DNA from 2 places in the Nocardia sp. NBC_01327 genome. Region 1 is predicted to be linked to the other one. Evidence: predicted binding sites of a transcription regulator. Region 1 holds the regulator's gene; the other holds the start of a gene.
The links. The regulator HspR, encoded in region 1, represses chaperone genes until heat shock. The targets are predictions, from matches to a motif close to ANNTGAGTNNNNNNNACTCANNT.
Positions count from the first base shown of each region.

Region 1 (8,025 bases):
TCACAGTGCTTCCCGTGGTCCTGGACGAGGACAATCCGGACTGGACCGACCACTGGTACGAGGCCTGCCGCGTGGATATCGGGTTCGAGCCGGAGGAGCTGCTGCCCGGCACCCTGGCGGAGATCGTCACCCGCTTCGCGCCGCTGGATCATCAGCACATCGTGGTGTGCGGCAATGCCGCCGCCGTGCATTCGGCCGTGGAACGGCTCGTTGCCACCGGTACGGCTCCGGAAGCCATTCGCTACGAAGGCTTTTGAGTCACGAAGCGCGTGCGTCGACACCTACGAGAAGGTGGTTCCCCGCACCGCTGCCCGAAGACCGACAGCGGCGCGGGGGCTTGGGGGCCCGCCTAGAACAGCGGGTCGTGGCGGATATTGTCGGTCGAGGTACCCGCGGCCATGAGACGGAACTTGGTGGTCTGCACCATGGAGGGCGAACCGACGATCTGCACATCGCGATCCTCCCAGGGCCCGAAACCGGCGACGATCTTGCCGATCTGGCCGACCCGGCGCGGTTGCAGACCCGGATGGTCCTGGGGCTCACTGGAATTGGCGAGCTGCCACCAGGGATTCTCATCGCTCTCGGTGACCGGGGTGACGGTGAGCCACTTGTTGGCCAGCGCGAGCTGACTGAGAATCTCGAGGTCGTAGAGATCGCAGGGGTAGTGCCCGCCCACGAACAGATCGACCTTCGGGTTGGAACGGCGCTGCGTCATGGCCATGAGTTGTGCACGGAGCGGGGCGATTCCGGTGCCGCAGGCGATCATCAGCATTTTGCGCCGGGTATTGCGCGGAACGCCGAGTCCGCCGAGCGATGATCCGATCAGCCACTGTTCGCCGACCTTGGTGTGGCCTACCATGGCCGGGCTGACCCAGCCGCCGGTGACGCCGCGCACATGGAATTCGATCTCACCGCCGGCATTGGCGGGGATGGCCGGGGAGAGATACCGCCACATCCGCGGGCGGGAAGGGATCTGCACGCTCATGTACTGGCCGGCCGCGTACTGCATCGGCTGATCCAGCTTGAGCCGCACGATGGCGAGATTGCGCAGTACTTCACGGTGTTCGATGACGGTGCCCGTCCACACCGGCGGGGTGCTCTCCTTCTCCGCCGCGCCCATCATGGTTCCGGCGATGACGCCGAGGCCCTCGTCCCAGGCGCTGTCGACCTCGTCGGTCCACATCTCGGTGCCCGCGTAGGCCTGCATGGCGGTCTTCAATGATTTGCCCACGGCCGCATAGTGTTCGGGCACCACACCGTATTTGCGGTGGTCGCGGCCGAGCTGAGCGAGGAAGGGCAGCAACTTGTCCGGCTCCTCCAGCCGATCGACCACATAGGCGATCGCTTTCACCAATCTGTCGCGCTGGGCGTCCAGCGCGGCGGGGAAGAAATCCCGCACTTGGGGATACTCCGTGAAGAGAATGGCGTAGAACGAACGAGCGAGCTTTTCAGGGCCACCGTCTTCCGCAGCAACCGACTTGAACGTCGTTCTAATCAATGCGACGGTCCGCGAATCCATTTGTGTCACAACCCCATTTCGCACTCGAACACAGCTCGGGCCGGTGAGTGCAGTGCTGCGGGACACTCGACAGCTGCCGTTGCTGAGCAAGTGTAGGCGAGGTTTGCCAGCAACGGAACGGGACGTTTCAACTACGTGCCTGTAATTCCCTAAAAACGAACAAGCAGCAAGCAAACTACCCGGAAAACAGACTGTTCAACTGGGACTCACCGTAGGACACGGGGTTTCGCACGTCGAATCTGGGACATTCGTTTTGCAAGACTCAGAAAATGAGCGATCCTCCCGCAACCTCGACGGTTGCCGAAATGCGTTGCGACATATGGACAAAACTCTCAATCAGAAGATATTAACAACCGGCCGGTCTGTATTTAATACTCCCCCAGGCTTATCCGCAATCTTTGTTTCGCACAAAGAAATGCAGCACATTGCCTGCAACAAAGAAAACAGCGCCCCTATCCAGGGACGCTGCTTCTACTTCTGCCAGGGCTCCGGGAACAGAGTCCCCGGAATCCCTTACACCGCACCGATCAGGTGCGGCGGTGGCGCGGTTGCCACACAACCAGCGCCGTACTGCGCTGCGGCGGACTCAGATCCGGGCGATATCCCGACCTGAGCCTGTCCACCTCGGCGCCCAGTTCGGCAACTCGCTGCTGCAGCTGCTCGACCTGATTGGTGAGTTCGATGATCCGTTTGATGCCCGCCAGGTTGACGCCCTCGTCCTGGGACAGGCGCTGCACCTCGCGGAGCAGCTGCACATCCCGGTCCGAGTAGCGCCGGCCGCCGCCCGAAGTACGTTGCGGCGACACCAGACCCAGCCGGTCATAGGTACGCAGCGTCTGGGCGTGCATGCCCGCCAGCTGCGCAGCCACCGAGATCAGGAAGTACTGAGCCTCGGCGGCCTGTTTCGGATCGGGATTCATCACGCACCTGCCCAGCCGGCTCGCGGATCGAAACCACTGGTCTTCTCCGCCTCCGCATAGCGCCGCAGCGCCTCGGTGGCTTCGTCGTCCAGTTTCTGCGGGATCGCGACTTTGACGGTCACGAGCAGATCGCCCGCGACGCCGTCGCGCTTGGGCACACCGCGTCCGCGCACGCGCAGGGTACGGCCGTCGGCGGTGCCCGGGGGCACCTTGACGCCGACGCGTCCCTCCAGCGTGGGCACGGAAACCGTTGTCCCCAACACCAGTTCGCTGTAACTGACCGGCAGCACCAGGGTCAGGTCGTCGCCATTGCGGCCGAAGACCTTGTCCTGACTGACGTGCACGGCGACGAAGAGGTCACCGGGCGGCGCACCGCGCAGCCCCGCTTCGCCCTGGCCCGCCAACCGGATTCGCTGACCGTCACGCACCCCCGGGGGAATGCGCACGGTGATCGTCCGGGTCCGGTTCTGGATGCCGCTGCCGTGGCAATCGACGCACGGGTCGTCGATGATCGACCCGGTGCCCCGGCAGTCCTCGCACGGCTCACTGAATCCGAACGCACCCTGGTTCCGGCTGACTACGCCGGATCCGTTGCAGTGCGGGCAGACCCGCGGGCTGGTGCCCGGCTTGGCGCCGCTGCCGTGGCAGGTGGTGCAGGCCGCCGGACTGGTCATGCGCAGTGGAACCGTCACACCCTGGGCGGCCTCGCGGAAGCCCAGTGTCGTCTCGGTCTCCACATCGCTGCCGCGCCGGGGGCGCGAGGAGGTGCGGGTGCCGCCGCGATTGAACAGCCCGCCGAGCAGATCGCCCAGCCCGCCGTCACCCGCGCCGGCTCCGGCCGTCTGACCGCCGAAGATATCGCCCAGGTTGAAGTCGCCGGAGAATCCGCCGGGCTGGCCGTAGCCACCACCGCCGGGCGAGAAGCCACCGCGGCCGAAACCGCCGTTGGCGAAGAGCTTTCGCGCCTCGTCGTACTCCTTGCGCTTCTCCGGATCGGACAGCACGGCATGCGCCTCGCTGACGACCTTGAACCGCTCCTCCGCCTTGGCGTCACCCGGGTTCTTGTCCGGATGCAGATCACGGGCGAGCTTGCGGTACGCCTTCTTGATCTCTTCCTGGGTCGCGCCGGAGGCGATACCCAGCTCCTTGTAGAAGTCCTTTTCGAGCCACTCCCGGTTCACCGGGCATCTCCTCCTTCCAGATTCCTCGATGTCGGCATCCCGTATGGGACCGACGTGGTGGCCCCATACGGGGCCGCCACCGTATTAGGCGCCAGCGGCATCGGGGCCGGCGTTCGTCGAATCCGATGCGGCCGAGCCGTTCAGATCTGCCACCCCGTCGGTGACGCCGACCAGCGCATGGCGCAGGACGCGGTCGCCGAAGCGGTAACCCTTGCGCATGACCATGCCGATCACCGGGTCGTGCCCGGAGCCCTCGTGCTGCACGGCCTCGTGCAGGGTCGGGTCGAAAGGCTCGCCCTCCGAACCGAAGTCCTCGAGGCCCTGCTTCTGCAGGGCGGTGACCAGTTTGTCGGCAACGGATTTGAGCGGTCCGTTGTCCAGGTCGCCGTGTGCGCGGGCGCGGTCGAGATCGTCGAGCACGGCCAGCAGTTCGCTCACGACCGTCGCCTTGGCATTGTCGATGGTGGCCTTGCGGTCCCGTTCGACGCGGCGGCGGTAGTTGGCGTATTCGGCGGTGAGCCGCTGCAGATCGTTGGTGCGCTCGGCGAGCTCGGCGGTGATGGTGTCGGCGAGCGAATCCTCGCTCATGGCAACATCATCCGCGGCCGAAGCCGCGGCGAATCCGTCCGCCGCGGCCTGGCCGCCCTCACCCGAGACCGTGATCGGTTCTTGTTCCGGGTTCGGGTTCGTCACTTCTTCTCCGGCTCCTCGACGACCTCGGCGTCGACGACGGTGTCATCGGCGTCGGGCGCGCTCGAGCCATTGCTCGAGGCGGCCTGATCCGCGGCACTCGCGTCGTAGATGGCCTGGCCCAGCGCCTGCGATTCGGTCGCGAGCTTCTCCACCGCGGTCTTGATGGCCGCGATATCGGTGCCCTTGAGCGCCTCGTTGGCGTCGGTGATGGCCGCCTCGACCTTGGTCTTGATCTCGGCCGGGACCTTGTCCTCGTTGTCCTTGATGAACTTCTCGGTCTGGTGCACCAGCGATTCGGCCTGGTTGCGGGTCTCGGCCTCTTCGCGACGGGCCTTGTCCTCCGAAGCGTGCGCCTCGGCGTCCTTGACCATGCGATCGATCTCCTCCTTGGACAGGCCGGAGCCGTCCTGGATCTTGATCGTGTTCTCCTTGCCGGTGCCCTTGTCCTTGGCCGTCACGTGCACGATGCCGTTGGCGTCGATGTCGAAGATGACCTCGATCTGCGGCACGCCACGCGGGGCCGGCGGGATGCCGGTCAGCTCGAAGGATCCGAGCAGCTTGTTGTGCGAAGCGATTTCGCGCTCACCCTGGAAGACCTGGATCTGCACGGACGGCTGATTGTCGTCGGCCGTGGTGAAGGTCTCGGACCGCTTGGTCGGGATGGTGGTGTTGCGCTCGATGAGCTTGGTCATCACGCCGCCCTTGGTCTCGATACCCAGCGACAGCGGGGTGACATCGAGCAGCAGGACGTCCTTGACCTCACCCTTGAGCACACCGGCCTGCAGGGCGGCGCCGACGGCGACGACCTCGTCCGGGTTCACGCCCTTGTTGGGCTCACGGCCGCCGGTCAGTTCCTTGACCAGCTCCGAGACGGCGGGCATACGGGTCGAACCACCCACGAGCACCACGTGATCGATATCGGCGACGGCGATGCCGGCGTCCTTGATGACCGACTGGAACGGCTTGCGGGTGCGGTCCAGCAGATCGGAGGTGATCTTCTGGAACTCGGCGCGGGTCAGCTGCTCGTCGAGGAACAGCGGGTTCTTGTCCGCGTCGACCGTGATGTAGGGCAGGTTGATCGAGGTCGACTGCGAGGACGACAGTTCGATCTTGGCCTTCTCGGCGGCCTCACGCAGGCGCTGCATGGCCATCTTGTCCTTGGTCAGGTCGATGCCCGAGGACGCCTTGAACTTGTCGACCAGCCAGGACACGATGCGCTCGTCCCAGTCGTCGCCACCGAGGTGGTTGTCGCCGGAGGTCGCGCGGACCTCGACAACACCCTCGCCGATGTCGAGCAGGGAGACGTCGAAGGTGCCGCCACCGAGGTCGAAGACCAGGATGGACTGTTCCTTGTCGCCCTTGTCCAGGCCGTACGCCAGCGCGGCCGCGGTGGGCTCGTTGACGATGCGCAGGACGTTCAGGCCCGCGATCTGGCCGGCCTCCTTGGTGGCCTGGCGCTGCGCGTCCTCGAAGTAGGCGGGGACGGTGATGACCGCGTCGGTGATCTCCTCACCGAGGTAGGCCTCGGCGTCGCGCTTCAGCTTCATGAGCGTGCGCGCGGAAATCTCCTGCGGGGTGTACTTCTTGCCGTCGATCTCCACGGACCAGTCCTCGCCCATGTGGCGCTTGACGGACCGGATGGTGCGATCGACGTTGGTGACAGCCTGGTTCTTCGCGGGCTGACCCACGAGAACTTCGCCGTTCTTCGCGAAAGCGACGATCGACGGGGTCGTACGCGAGCCCTCGGAGTTGGCGACGACTACCGGCTCACCGCCTTCGAGAACGGCGATGACCGAGTTCGTGGTCCCGAGGTCGATACCGACCGCACGAGCCATGGTGATTCCTCCTGATTGACGTACCGATGTGTCCTAGCGGCGGGATCTTGCCCCGAATCGGGGCAGGATCCTCAGCAACACTGAGCGTGGTCGGCTCAATCCTGCACCGGATGTCCGTCTGGTGCAACTTGAACTTGAGTCCGCCTCACTCAACCTTGTCTGAACAGCACCAACGGGCGACTCTCGACATCTATTCCAGGGAGCGCAGAAATTTTTCGGGCAGGGTCGAGATTACTGCGGGAGGTTCACCTGGATCGGCTCGCCCTGGAGCGATACCTGCAGGTATCCGGTTTTGGAGCCGTTCGCGACGTAGATGCTGACCACCGGGTCCTTGCCGGTCCTGTGCTCGATATCTATGTGACTCACCGCACGGCCGGGCATCGAGAGCGTCTGCGGCGCGCCTGCGATCAGGCCCGCGAGCTTCGGAAGATCGAGCGTGGCCAGATCGATGGAGTCGGTGCCGGACATCCGCGTGGAGTTGTCCATGGAGTCGAAACCGCCGTCGTAGCGGATGTGGTCGGAGGTATCGGTCTGCCCCACCCGCCGTTCCACCACCACATAGGTCGGAAAAAGCGTGACCTCATCGGCCACGGCGTCACCGTAGTGATTGCGGTATGCCGCAAGGAAACTCGCGAGACCGGCGGGCGTGGTCGCGTCCGGCATGGCCGGTTTCGACACGGTGGCACGGGCGAGGCAGCCGCCGAGCGCACCGGCCAGCAGCGCCACCGACAGCGCACCGGCCGCGATCTTCCAGCGCAGCGCACTGTTCCGCCGCGGCGGATGCAGCAGCGGGGTGCCGACCAGATTGCGCGGAATCTGCAGATCGCTGATCAGCACATCGAGCGCACCGAAGGTCCGCGCCTGCATGGCGTCCGCCGTTCGCCGCGCATGCTCGGCCTCGGTCAATTCGCCTTGGGCGCGGGCATTGTCGAGTAGTGCACAGGCGTCCACACGATCGGAGTCGCGGGCGCGCATGCCTTGGTTCCGGTTCTCGGCCATCTCTTCGCCTATCCGCGGAACGGGGAGGATCGGGTGATGACGCCCGCGGGCGTCGCCTCGACGTAGCCGGCCTCGTTCGCCTTGTTGCTCACGTAGACGCGCACGGTCGGTGCGGACCCGCCGCCGCGCGCCGAGGACACGTCCTCCATGTCGAACATAATGTCGCTGATGGTGCCCTGATCGACGTTCATGGTGGTCAGCGCGGTGCTGATCAATCGGCCGAGGGCCGCCGGATCGACTGCGCCCAAATCGAATACGGGGGTGTTCAGCTTGCGGGTGGTGGGATTGTCGCCCGCGGCGAAGCCCCCGCGATAGTCGTAGCGGACCTGCCTGTTCGACTGGCCCGGCACGGACCGCGTCAGGATGGCGTAGCCGGGGTACAGCGTCAGATCATCGGTGAGAACGTCACCGAACTTGGCGCGGTACAGATCGCGGAAGGTGGTAAAGCCCTCCGCGGTAAGAAGATTCGGCATCGGCACGACTACCGGCTGGACCACGCCGAGCGGCGCGACGGGCGCACCCGCCGGAATATCCGGCGGCTGATCCACCGCCACGAATCCGGCCGCGAACATTGCCGCACAGGCCGCGAGCACCGCCCACCCGAAAACCTTGCGCCGGTGCGTCTTCGGCGGTTGCGCGACGGTGGGCGCATTGTCCGGCCGCTGCAGGTCCGAGGTCAGGTCGGCCAGTTCGCCCAGGGTCGCGGCTTCCCCGGCGAGTTCGATGAGCGCCCGATGATCGGCCTCGTTCAGCTGCCCGTCGGCCAGCGCCGCGTCCAGCAGCTGTGCGGTCGCCGCCCGGTCACTGTCCCGCGCTCGGGTCCGAGTCGGATACCGGCTCAACTCCGCCGGTTTCGCGGGCGTCGCCGTCGGCGGCGG
Region 1 is NZ_CP108383.1:147,336-155,360, forward strand. It holds gene OG326_RS00645 (FAD-binding oxidoreductase) at 1-257, shown strand, start outside; gene OG326_RS00650 (globin domain-containing protein) at 350-1,519, opposite strand; gene OG326_RS00655 (heat shock protein transcriptional repressor HspR) at 2,047-2,439, opposite strand; gene dnaJ (molecular chaperone DnaJ) at 2,439-3,620, opposite strand; gene grpE (nucleotide exchange factor GrpE) at 3,705-4,313, opposite strand; gene dnaK (molecular chaperone DnaK) at 4,310-6,148, opposite strand; gene OG326_RS00675 (DUF1707 SHOCT-like domain-containing protein) at 6,380-7,147, opposite strand; gene OG326_RS00680 (DUF1707 SHOCT-like domain-containing protein) at 7,156-8,025, opposite strand, start outside.

Region 2 (8,025 bases), 270 kb from region 1:
ATCCGGCCGCCGTCGATATCGATGTACTCGGTCATGTCGTTCTCTCCTCGTTCAAAGCTAACTGCGATAGCCATAAAGCTAATCGCTTTAGCCAACGTCGTCAACCCCCCAATTTTCGACTGATCCGGGCCATATAGTTGCCATATAAACTGTCCGGCGTGGCGGGCATGGAGAACGCGGATACCAATGATGAAGTGGGCGCGAACGTCGGCTATCTGGTCTGGCGGCTGTCGACCCGATGGCGCGCCACCCTCGACCGTGCCCTCGCGCCCTACGGACTCACCCAGGCCCAGTACTCGGTGCTGGCCCCGCTGTACGGCTTGACCAGGGACGGCACCCGCCCGAGTCAGCGGCGACTGGCCGATCTCACCGGTCTCGACGCCGTCTACATCTCGAAACTGGTGCGCGCCCTGGAACGGCTCGGGCTGGTCACGCGCACCGCCAGCACCGCTGACCCGCGCGCGGTCGAACTGTCCCTGACCGATTCGGGTGTCGAAACCGCCCAGTGCACAATAGAACTCGTCTACGACCTGCGGGATCGATTGACTGCTCCCCTGGGCGGCAACAACAGCGGGCGCACCGCGGAGCTCGCCGCCATGCTGCGGGAACTCCTCGATGCGCCCGAGGGTGTCGAATAGTTGTGTGGCTAAGGCGTTTTCACAGCGCCTGTCCCTCGCGGAGCTTCTTCGCCCGCTCGATGACAGAGGTCAGCACCCGGTGGGCGGTGGCCAGCTCCTCCGGATCGGACCCGCCGAAGATGGGCCGGGTCAGCGGCCCGACGGTCTGCATCAGGGTCTTCAGCTCGGCGGCCCCCGCGGCGGTGAGCTGCACCGGTCCCGGGCCGTCGACGGCGGAACCGTCGACAAACCCCTTGGCCTGCATGCCGCCGAGCAGTGCGCCCGCGCCCGCCGCATCGATGCCGAGCTGCCGCTGCCCGGCCAGATAGGCGTGGAACTCGGCCGGTTCGGCGACCGGCCCGCGCGTCGCCAGTGCGCGCAGGACGGCGTATTCCTTACTGGTGGTGGTGAATCCGTTCGCGGCGAGCGTCGCCTCGAGCAGGGCGGTGACCGCCCCTTCGGCCTCGGCGATGTCCTGACCGGTGAGTGTGGGTGCAGTGGTCATGGCTGACTCCTGGGTGTGACGAAAGTGCGTCCGCTATTTACTGTACATAGAAACTATGTCCATGGAAACAATATTCCGGAGGCGCCCGCCACCGTTCACGCGTCGCGGTAATCCCGCAGGTCTGCCAGGAATTTCCGGCGCAGGGCGGGGATCTTGGCGGTCAGGCTGAAGTAGCGGCGCGCGGCGAAGAGCGCCAACCGGCCCATGACCGGGCGGTACAGCGGATCATCGGCGCTCGTGCCGTTGTTGTCGAGCGAATCGGCGACCCGGGCGAAGCCGTAGGGCACGATCTCGGCCTCGTATTCGCCGATCGCGGCGATCAGCTCCTGCTCACCGCGCTCCACCGCGATCAGCCTGCGGCACAGCAGTGCGGCATCGCGCAGCGCGGTGTTCGCGCCGACACCCTGCCCCGGGGTCATGGTGTGAATGGCATCGCCGAGCAGCGTGATATTGGTCGGCTGCCAGGCCTCGATCGGCACCGAGGTCGAAATCCGCAGTGGGAAAGCGGAAGCCGGATCGGACAGTTCGATCATGCGGCGCAGCTTGGGATCCCAGCCTGTGGTCGCGGCAAGCACCGCCCGCACGAGTTCCTGACCGCGCAGCTCGGTGACGCCCTCGGGGAAGTGGTCGTGCGCGCTCCACACCGAGAGATTCACATAGTCGCGAGTGTTGTCGTACTGCAGGCCATCCCAGACATTGAGCAGGTCCGCATCCTCGCCGTCCCGGGGCCGCCCGTGCTCGTCCCAGGGGAACTGCATCACGTGCAGCATGCCCATCATGCCGCCCCTGCCGAAGATGAGGTTGATGCCCTGTTCGAATTCGGTCGAGAGCATCGCCCGAATCTCCGGTGTCAGTGCGGTTTTGGTGGCCAGCGCGGTAATGCCGGAGTCCTTGATCTCCGCATGCGGCAGGTACTGCTGCCGGACGGCCGAACGGGTGCCCTCCGCCGAGACGAGCACATCGCCCTCGGCGCTGGTCCCGTCCGAAAAGTGCGCGGTGACTGTGCCATTGGGGTTCTGGGTGTAGTGCGTGTACACCTTCCCGTACGTCACGACATCGTCCATACCGGTGAACAGCACCTGGCGCAGCGTGGAGCGGGAGACCGAACGCTCACCGTCGCCGGCCTCGCCGAGCGCGATGCTGGCCGTGGTCCGCATCTTCTCGGTCAGCACATTGAAGTAGCGCGGCGCCCGAGCGCAGGTGGCGACGAAGGTTTCGTACAGCTTCGGCGGCAGGCACTGCTCGAGCGCCCGCCCGCCGGTGGCGTCCAGGCCGACGCGATAGCCGTACAGCCCGTCCCTGCGGGATCCGTAGCGCTCGTAGACCGCGACGGAAACGTTCGCCTGACGCAGGCCGTGCGCCAGGCACATACCGCCGGTACCGGCTCCGATGATGATGACGTGCATGGTGACGACCTCCTGAAACCTGAAGCTCTCGAATATCGCGGGAATCTCGACCGCCGATAGATATATCTTGAACTTCAAGTCACTTGATTGTCAAGCTTTCTGAGGGGGCATGGCCCGTAACCGCTGGACGTGCTCGTCCTGAGTGGTCCGGCTGGCGTCGAGGAACCCGATGATCAGTTCGAGCTGCTCGGGGGTGTACTTCGCCACGATGTGGCGGGAGTCGTCGAGGAAGGGCGCCATCAGCCCGAGGGCGCGTTCGAGCGCGCGCGGAGTGATCCGGACCAGGGTCTTGCGCCGGTCGGTGGGGTGCGGATGCCGGCTGAGGTAGTCGAGCTTCTCCAGCCGATCCAGCATGGTGGTGACACTTCCGCTGGTCAGTCCGAGCTGGACGGCGAGCGTGCTCGGCGCCGCGTCCTCCCCATTGATCAGGATTTCCAGGCAGCGCAGGTCCGTCTCGTTCACTCCCATCAGGCGAGCGAGCTCGCGGTCGAAGTCGTCGACCGATGCCTGATATGCCTGCACGGCCGCTCCCAGCCGGGCCTCGATGTCGCTGGACATTCGGATGAGCTCCCTGTTCGGACGAATTTATCTTGACAATCAAGATACAACGGCCGTTCGCTGGGGGTGAACGAGCGTGCGGAATTAGTCGAGGGGTAGTGAGGTTGACAAGGTCACGCTCAACCTGAGTTGAGCAGGAGACGCTCAATGTTGGAAGGGTCGAAGACGTGACTACTACCTCACAGAACCTGCCGGTCCTGTTCCTGACCGATCCGATCGTGCTGCCCGGCATGGTCGTCCCGATCGAGCTCGACGAGTCCGCGCAGGCCGCCATCGACGCCGCGCGGGCGGGCAAGGTCAACCAGGTGCTGGTCGCGCCGCGCCTGGACGAGGGCTACGCCACCTACGGTGTGGTCGCCACCATCGAACAGGTCGGCCGCATGCGTGGCGGCGCACCCGCCGCGGTGCTGAAGGCCGAGGGGCGCGCGAAGATCGGGCACGGCGTGACCGGCCCGGGCGCGGCGCTCTGGGTCGAGGCCGAGCCGGTCGAGCTCCCCGAGGCCGACGGCCGCACCAGGGAGCTTGCCGCCGAATACAAGAAGCTCGTCGTGGCCGTACTGCAGCGCCGTGAGGCGTGGCAGGTCATCGACGCCGTCAATCAGCTGAACGATCCGTCGGCCATTGCCGATGCGGCCGGCTGGGCGACCTACCTGACCAATGAGGACAAGCGCGAACTGCTCGAAACCCTCGATACCGCAACCCGTTTGACCAAGCTGATCGGCTGGACCAAGCAGCACATCGCGGAGACCGAGGTCAGCGAGAAGATCAGCGAGGAAGTGCGCGAGGGCGTCGAGAAGAGCCAGCGCGAATTCCTGCTTCGCCAGCAGCTCAATGCGATTCGCAAGGAGCTGGGCGAGGGTGAGCCCGACGGCGCGGACGACTACCGCACCCGCGTGGAGACCGCCGACCTGCCGGACAATATCCGTGAGGCCGCGCTGCGCGAGGTGGATCGCCTGGAGCGTTCCAGTGATCAGAGCCCCGAATCGGGCTGGATCCGCACCTGGCTGGACACCGTCCTGGAGCTGCCGTTCAGCGTGAAAACCGCTGACAGCACCGATGTCTCGGCTGCCCGCGCGGTGCTGGACGCCGATCACCACGGCCTGGACGAGGTCAAGGACCGCATGGTCGAGTACCTCGCGGTGCGCGCCCGCCGGGCCGCACGCGGCCTGGAGGTCGTGGGCGGTCGCGGTTCCGGCGCGGTGCTGGTGCTGGTCGGCCCGCCCGGTGTGGGTAAGACCTCGCTGGGCGAGTCCGTGGCACGGGCCCTGGGCCGCAAGTTCGTTCGCGTCGCCCTGGGCGGCGTGCGCGACGAGGCGGAGATCCGCGGTCACCGGCGCACCTACGTCGGCGCGCTGCCGGGTCGCATCGTACGGGCCATGAAGGAGGCGGGTTCGATGAATCCCGTTGTCCTGCTGGACGAGATCGACAAGGTCGGCTCCGATTTCCGCGGTGATCCGGCGGCGGCGCTGCTCGAGGTCCTGGACCCCGCGCAGAACCACACCTTCCGCGATCACTACCTGGATCTGGATCTGGACCTGTCCGATGTGCTGTTCATCGCGACCGCGAATGTCATGGACACCATTCCCGGCCCGCTGCTGGACCGCATGGAGATCATCACCGTCGACGGTTACACCGAGGACGACAAGGTCGCCATCGCCCGTGACTTCCTGATCCCGCGTCAGCTGGAGCGCAATGCTCTGACCGGCGAGGAGGTCGTGATCACGAACGAGGCGCTGCGTGAGGTCGCCGCCAACTACACCCGGGAAGCCGGTGTGCGGCAGATGGAGCGGCTGATCGCCAAGGCGCTGCGCAAGGCGGCGACCAGGCTGTCGGAGTCGGCGGATCTCAATGGCCCCGAAAGCATCGTCATCGCAGGAGATTTCGTGCCCGATGCGAAGTCGCTCGGCGAGAACGACGGGCTCACAGCGGATCTGGGCTACGGTTCCGAGCTCGGTTACGACGGTGGCCCCGCGCCGCTGGTGATCGGACTCGATGACCTGAAGGAGTACCTGGGCCGTCCGCGCTTCACCCCCGACGGGGTGGAACGCACCGCGGTCCCCGGTGTGGCAACGGGTTTGGCCGTGACCGGCTCCGGTGGCGATGTCCTCTACATCGAGGCCAATGCCGCCGAGGGCGAGCGCTCGCTCACCCTGACCGGTCAACTGGGTGACGTCATGAAGGAGTCCGCGCAGATCGCCCTGACCTACGTCCGCTCCCACCTGGAGGAGATCGGCATCGAGCCGAAGATGCTGGATCGCAATATCCACATCCACTTCCCGGCAGGCGCGGTCCCGAAGGACGGTCCCTCTGCGGGTGTCACCATGGTCACCGCCCTGGTGTCCCTGGCCCTGGGCCGACAGGTCCGTTCGGACGTCGGCATGACCGGCGAGGTCACCCTGAACGGCCGGGTCCTGCCCATCGGCGGCGTGAAGCAGAAGCTGCTCGCAGCCCAGCGCGCCGGTTTGAAGACCGTCTTCATCCCGGCCCGCAACGAGCCTGACCTCGACGAAGTCCCCGCCGAGGTGCTGGCCGCCCTGGACGTCCGTCCCGTCGCCGACGTGGCCGACATCCTGGCCTACGCCATCGAACCGGTTCTCGAGCCGGCTCTGGATGGCCGTCCCCTGAGCGCCACCGCCTGACGGCAGGCGCTCGGCCCGGGAGCCGTGCGTGGAGTCCCCCCGCGCACGGCTCCCCCGTGCTCGGACCGTGCGTGTTTCACATGAAACGAAACTCGCACGGTCCGTTTGTATCTCGGTAACCTGACTGTTCATGATCACTGTCGCTACCTGGAATGTGCTGCACAGGGTCCACGCCGACAACTACGCCAACGAGATCGCCGCGCAGTGGCCGGTGGAGGCCGAGCGAATTGCCGCTGTCACCGGCGTGGTGGCCCGGCGATCCGAAAGGGTCATCGCCTTGCAGGAAGTCAGTGGCGATCAGCTGGCGAGCCTCCGGGAGGCCCTGCCCGCCAGCACCTTTCATACGCTCCGCTATCCGCGGATACCGAACCCGCGCCGCATCGCGTCGGTGCTCGCGGAGCGCGCCGAATACCTCGTACTCATCGTCGACGGGCCCGGTAAGGAGGTCGCCGCCGCGTCCTTCGCCACCGATCCCGGAAAGGGTGCGCTCGCGGTCGAGGTGGAGGGGGTGCTCGTGGTCGCGACCCATGTGACGGGCGATTTTCGCCGCGACGGGCAGTTCGCCGATCTGGCCGCACTGGCGGCCACCGCGCCGGCGGTGCTGCTGGGCGATTTCAATGCCGACCGGGCGACCGTGGGCGCCGCGCTCGGCGCGGCATTCACCGTGGCCGGCCTCGCACCGGACTCCGAGCCCACGCGCCCGCGCACCGACGGCGCCAAATCCCAGTTCATCGACCACGTGGTGGTCCGCGGCATCGCGGTCCGCGATGCCGCCGTCGAGGATGTGGCCGGTACCTCCGACCACAATCTCGTGCGAGCGATCGTCGGTTAGAACTCGCCCGCGACGCCGAGCACGGTGCGCCCGGAGTGGGTGCCCTCCAGCACGGAGTGCAGGACCGCTTCGGCCTCGGTGATCGGGGCATAGTTTTCCAGCAGCGAAAGGTGCTGGGGCTTCAGGTCTTTGGCGAGCCGCGCCCACAATTCCCGACGGATCGAGATCGGCAGCTGCACGGAGTCGATGCCGAGCAGCGAGACGCCGCGCAGAATGAAGGGCAGTACCGTGGTGGGCAGGTCGCTGCCGCCGGTGAGGCCGGAAACCGCCACCGCGCCACCGTATTTCACGGCCGAGAGAATATGCGCGAGCGAGGATCCGCCGACACTGTCCACCGCGGCGGCCCACTGTGCCTTACCGAGCGGGCGCAGCTTTTCGCCCTCGGCGGGCAGCCGCCCGACCACGGACTTCGCACCGAGCGTATCGAGCAGTTCGGTCGCACCGATCTTGCCGGTGGAGGCGATGACCTCGAAGCCGAGCCCGCTCAGAATATCGACGGCCACGCTGCCGACGCCGCCCGTCGCCCCGGTGACCAGCACCGGACCGCTGCCGGGGGTGAGACCGTGGTCGAGCAGCGCCTGCACGCTCAGGGCGGCGGTGAATCCGGCGGTGCCCAGGGTCGCCGCCTCGCGCGGGGTGAGACCGTCGAGCTTCACGACCCATTCGGCGGGCACCCGCGCGTATTCGGCGAAGCCGCCGTTGCGCGCGGTGCCGATCTCGTAGCCGTGTGCGACGACCAGGTCGCCGACCGCGAATTCGGGGTTGTCGGAGGCGAAAACCTCACCGGTGATATCGATGCCCGGGACGATCGGATAATCGCGCACCACGCCGCCACCGGGGGTGATGGCGAGTCCGTCCTTGTAGTTGGCACTCGTGAAGTGCACCTTGATCGTCACGTCCCCCGGCCCGAGGAAGTCGTCGCCGACCGTCTCGCGGAGCAGTGAGATCCCGCTGTCCGTCTTGTGTGCCACCATCGCCTGGAACTCCATGGTCCGAGCATAGGCTTCGGCGCTGGTCAGGGCGATCTTCCCGCAATAATCGGCGACTTTACCTCGCGCGTAATCGCTTTCGTTCCCGCGGCGCGGCATCGTTGATCTCAGCAAGCAACACGCGGTAAGCGAAAGCCCAAGGAGCGCAGCAGATATGCCTTACTTCCAGACCACCACCGACGGCACCACCCTCGCCTACGAGGACTACGGCACCGGCGCGCCGATCGTCTTCGCCGCCGGCTGGGTGCTCAATGCGGATATGTGGGAATACCAGGTGCCGTTCCTCGTCCAGCACGGCTACCGCTGCGTTCTGCTGGACCGCCGCGGCCACGGCCGGTCGGATCGTCCCTCCGGTGGCTACGACGTCGACACCCGCGCCGACGATATCGCCGCACTCATCGAGCACCTGGACCTGACCGATGTCACCCTGGTCGGTCACTCGGCCGGCGGCGCCGAGCTGGTGCGCTACCTGGCCAGGC
Region 2 is NZ_CP108383.1:420,544-428,568, reverse strand. It holds gene OG326_RS01875 (alpha/beta fold hydrolase) at 1-35, opposite strand, end outside; gene OG326_RS01870 (MarR family winged helix-turn-helix transcriptional regulator) at 168-638, shown strand; gene OG326_RS01865 (hypothetical protein) at 658-1,122, opposite strand; gene OG326_RS01860 (FAD-dependent oxidoreductase) at 1,218-2,606, opposite strand; gene OG326_RS01855 (MarR family winged helix-turn-helix transcriptional regulator) at 2,619-3,086, opposite strand; gene lon (endopeptidase La) at 3,317-5,725, shown strand; gene OG326_RS01845 (endonuclease/exonuclease/phosphatase family protein) at 5,856-6,557, shown strand; gene OG326_RS01840 (acrylyl-CoA reductase family protein) at 6,554-7,546, opposite strand; gene OG326_RS01835 (alpha/beta fold hydrolase) at 7,701-8,025, shown strand, end outside.
Region 2: lon (endopeptidase La) is a predicted target of HspR. The motif match lies at 3,214-3,236, and genes of this name have one in related genera.